Regions from separate parts of the Variovorax terrae genome, predicted to be linked through region 2. Evidence: riboswitches for the same ligand, from Rfam matches in the RefSeq annotation. Region 2 holds a riboswitch; the other holds the start of a gene.
What was found. A riboswitch is a leader RNA that binds a small molecule or an ion and turns the genes downstream of it on or off. The one in region 2 is predicted to bind glycine.
Positions count from the first base shown of each region.

Region 1 (2,176 bases), on a different contig from region 2:
AAGGTGCAGCCCAGCAGCACCGCCGCGTTCTCGCTGTAGAAGCCCCAGGCCGCGATCGCCATGATCACGATCTCCAGGTTCTTCACGAAGCGGATCATCACCGTCTTGTCGTGCTTGTCGGTGAGCTGGCCGCTGGTGGCCGAGAACAGCAGGAACGGCAGGATGAACAGCGCACCGATCACCAGCCCCGCCATCGCCGGCGGCAGCCAGCCCACGCTGAGCTGGTAGGTCACCATCACGGTGAAGGCGAACTTGAACAGGTTGTCGTTGGCCGCGCCCGAGAACTGCGTCCAGAAGAAGGGCGCGAAGCGGCGTTGCCGGAGCAGCGCGAACTGGTTGGGGTGCTCGCCCGGCGCGGGGGCGGCGGCGGGGCTGCTCTGGCTCGTCATACGGGGCTCCTCTTCACGGTCGGCGTCGATGTTGCGGCAGATTGTGCCGCAGGCCTGTGGCGGTTCCGGGGGCGGCTCATGCCTTCTCCCGGGTGGCATCCACGGCGCCAGTGTGGCCGCGCGGCCCCCGGCCGGCGGCGCTGCTTCGCCGGGGCCTGCCAGGCGGCACGCCGCGTACCGGCAGGCGATACCGCACTGCCCGACTCCCTCTACAATGGACAGCTGCAGGAGAGCGAACGCGCCAGCCGCGTTCCACCGAAGGCGCAAACTCCCATACACGCTCAGGTTCCGTACTGCACACACTGAAAAGCCGTCTGGAGAGCCATCACCACCGTGATGCACCGAAGGAGCAAGCCCCCCGGAGAACCGGCGGGTGAATCTCTCAGGTACCAAGGACAGGGGGAGCGGCAACCACGCGGACAGCGCCGGGTTGCTCCTCTTTTGATAGCAGCTCGCGTCCACCCCGCGCGGACCTTCTGTCAAAAAGGCTCTCATCATGCGAGTGATCGTTCTCGGCGCCGGCCTGCTCGGCGTCACCTCGGCGTATTACCTCCAGCAGCTCGGCCACGACGTGACCGTGATCGACCGGCAGGCCACCCCGGCCGCCGAAACCAGCTTCGCCAACGGCGGGCAGATCTCGGTCAGCCATGCCGAGCCCTGGGCCAACCCGAGTGCGCCGCTCAAGGTGCTGCAGTGGCTGGGCAAGGAAGACGCGCCGCTGCTGTTCCGCCTGCGCGCCGACCTGCGCCAGTGGCTCTGGGGCCTGCAGTTCCTGCGCGAATGCACGCCGGCGCGCACCCGGCACAACATCGAGCAGATCGTGCGCCTGGGCACCTACAGCCGCAACGTGCTGCAGCAGCTGCGCCGCGACACCGGCCTGGCCTACGACCAGCGCACGCAGGGCATCCTGCACTTCTACACGACGCAAAAGGAGTTCGACGCCGCCCTCCAGCCCGCCGAGCAGATGCGCGCGCTGGGCTGCGAGCGCCGGGTGATCTCGGCCGACGAGGCCGTGAAGATCGAGCCCGCGCTCGCCCACATCCGTCCGCAACTGGCCGGCGCCACCTACACGGCCGAGGACGAATCGGGCGACGCCAACCGCTTCGCGCGCGAGCTCGTCACGCTGGCACAGGCCGCCGGCGTCCGGTTCCTGATGAGCCACACGGTGACCGCGCTGCGCGAAGCCGGCGGCAGCATCGACCACGTCGAGGCCACCGACAGCGAAGGCCGTTTCCAGCGCATCCGCGGCGACGCCTTCGTGCTGGCCATGGGCTCGCTGAGCCCGCTGTACGCCGCGCCGCTGGGCATTCGCCTGCCGATCTATCCGGCCAAGGGCTACTCGGTGACGCTGCCCGTGAAGGACGCCTCGAAGGCGCACCAGGTCTCGCTGACCGACGACGAGTTCAAGCTCGTGTTCTCGCGCTACACCTCCGAGTCGGGCGACCGCCTGCGCATCGCCGGCACGGCCGAGCTCAACGGCTACGACCGCGACCTGAACCGCGTGCGCTGCGAAGCCATCGTGCGCCGCGTCGAAGAACTGTTCCCTGGCGCCGGCGACACCACGCAGGCCCAGTTCTGGACCGGCCTGCGCCCCGCCACGCCGAGCAACGTGCCGCTGATCGGCGGGACGAAGCTGCCGAACCTGTTCCTCAACACCGGCCACGGCACGCTGGGCTGGACCCATGCCTGCGGCTCGGGCAAGTCGATCGCGCGCATCGTGAGCGGGCTCGCGCCCGAGGTCGATTTTGCGTTCACGGGCAGCGTGCGGCGCGGCGCCGGTGCCTCGA
Region 1 is NZ_JALGBI010000002.1:101,673-103,848, reverse strand. Features, by position in the region: gene MMF98_RS15820 (MFS transporter) at 1-389, opposite strand, end outside; glycine riboswitch at 694-798, shown strand; gene MMF98_RS15815 (D-amino acid dehydrogenase) at 886-2,176, shown strand, end outside.
Region 1: another riboswitch for glycine. It lies ahead of MMF98_RS15815 (D-amino acid dehydrogenase); the one in region 2 lies ahead of gcvT (glycine cleavage system aminomethyltransferase GcvT).

Region 2 (2,176 bases):
TGTGGCTTTGACCTCCACGGCATCGCATGTTCCTGCTGAAGACCGACAAGGCGCGCGCTGAGCTTCGCCCGGGCAACCGGACGCTGGGCCAGCGCGAGCGCACGCTCCTGCTGCTGGCCGACGGCCAGAAGTCGGCGCAGGACTTCCGCGGGCTGTTCGACGGCGAAGGCGAGGAGATCGCGCTGCGCCTGCTGCGCGAGGGCTACCTGCAAGGCGGTGCCGCTGCCGCGCGGGCGCCGGCACCGGCGCCCGTGGCGCCCCCGACCGCGGCGCAGCGCGAGGCTTTCCCGAGCCCCGAGACCACGCAGGCCATCCGGGTGGCGGCCGATTCATTCGAGGGCAAGCGCTCGCTGGCGACCACGCGCATGTTCCTGTTCGACATCTGCGAGCGCATGTTCGCCCGGCGCGACCCGGCGCTGGCCGAGCAGTTCCGCGAGGCGCTGCGCGCCGCCAAGGACCGCGACAGCATGCTCGCGGCCGGCCGCAGCATGCTGGTGGAGATCGAGAAGGCCGCGGGCCACGAGCGCGCCGACTCGATCAGCGAGCGCATCGCCATGCTGCTGCCGCCCGAATACGCGAGCTGAGGCCGCGCCCATCCGTTACACTGGCGGGGTCAGGAGAGAGCCCTTTTCCAAGGGCCGCCGAAGGCGCAGGATCCATCCGAACGCTCAGGCAAAAGGACTGGCAAACGTCCGCAAGGACGTCCCCCCCTGGAGAGAGGCCGCTGCGCGCAGCGGCCCACCGAAGGAGCAAGCCGCAGTCTGCCCATGTCGTCCATGGCGGGCCCGGTGAATCTCTCAGGTAAAGCGGACAGCGGGGCAAGCCCATGGCCCTGGGGCCATGGAACCTGTTTGCCCTGGAGAACACCTTGTCCGCCGCCACCGCCCCCCTGCTCAAGACCCCGCTGCACGGCCTGCACCTCGAACTGGGCGCCCGCATGGTGCCGTTCGCCGGCTACAGCATGCCGGTGCAGTACCCGGCCGGCCTGATGGCCGAGCACCACCACACGCGCAGCGCCGCCGGCCTGTTCGACGTCTCGCACATGGGCCAGCTGCGCCTCGTGGGGCCGGACGCCGCCGCCGCCTTTGAAACCCTGATGCCAGTGGACGTGATCGACCTGCCCGTGGGCAAGCAGCGCTACGGCCTGCTGCTCAACGGCGAAGGCGGCATCATCGACGACCTGATGTTCGTGAACCGGGGCAGCGACCTGTTCGTGATCGTCAACGGCGCCTGCAAAGCAGGCGACATCGCGCACATCCAGGCGCGCATCGGCGCGCGCTGCGAGGTCATTCCCATGCCCGAGCGCGCCCTGCTCGCGCTGCAGGGGCCGCAGGCCGCGCAGGCGCTGTCGCGGCTGCTCACCCACATCGAGAAACTCGTGTTCATGACCGGCGGCCACTTCACCTGGGAAGGCGCCGACCTGTTCATCACCCGCAGCGGCTACACCGGCGAGGACGGCTTCGAGATCTCGGTGCCCGACTCCCACGCCGAGGGCCTGGCCCGCACGCTGCTGGCCCAGCCCGAGGTCCAGCCCGTCGGCCTGGGCGCGCGCAATTCGCTGCGCCTGGAGGCCGGGCTGTGCCTGTACGGCAACGACATCGACACGGGCACCACGCCGGTCGAGGCCGGCCTGACCTGGGCCCTGCAGAAAGTGCGCCGCGCCGGCGGCGCGCGCGAGGGCGGCTATCCGGGCGCGGCCAAAGTGATGGCGCAATTGCAGGACGCGGCAGGGGCCTTGACGCGAAAGCGCGTCGGACTCGTGGCGCTGGAGCGGATTCCGGTGCGCGAGCACACCGAGCTGCAGGATGCGGCCGGCCGGCGCGTCGGTGAAGTCACCAGCGGCCTGCTCGGGCCCAGCATCGACCGGCCCGTGGCCATGGGCTACGTGGACGCCGCCCAGGCCGCCCCCGGCACCCGGCTGAACGCCCTGGTGCGCGGCAAGCCGGTGCCGATGGAAGTCAGCCCCATGCCCTTCGTTCCCAACCGATACTACAGGGGCTGATTGCACAGCCCTTTTTCAACCTTTTTCCGGAGAACCGACCATGACCGTCAAGTACACCCAGGATCACGAGTGGATCCAGCTCGAAGACCATGAAGCCGCCGTCGTCGGCATCACGCTGCATGCGCAGGACGCGCTGGGCGACGTGGTGTTCGTCGACCTGCCCGAAGTCGGCAA
Region 2 is NZ_JALGBI010000001.1:2,562,851-2,565,026, forward strand. Features, by position in the region: gene MMF98_RS12065 (hypothetical protein) at 27-584, shown strand; glycine riboswitch at 605-694, shown strand; glycine riboswitch at 701-824, shown strand; gene gcvT (glycine cleavage system aminomethyltransferase GcvT) at 869-2,002, shown strand; gene gcvH (glycine cleavage system protein GcvH) at 2,043-2,176, shown strand, end outside.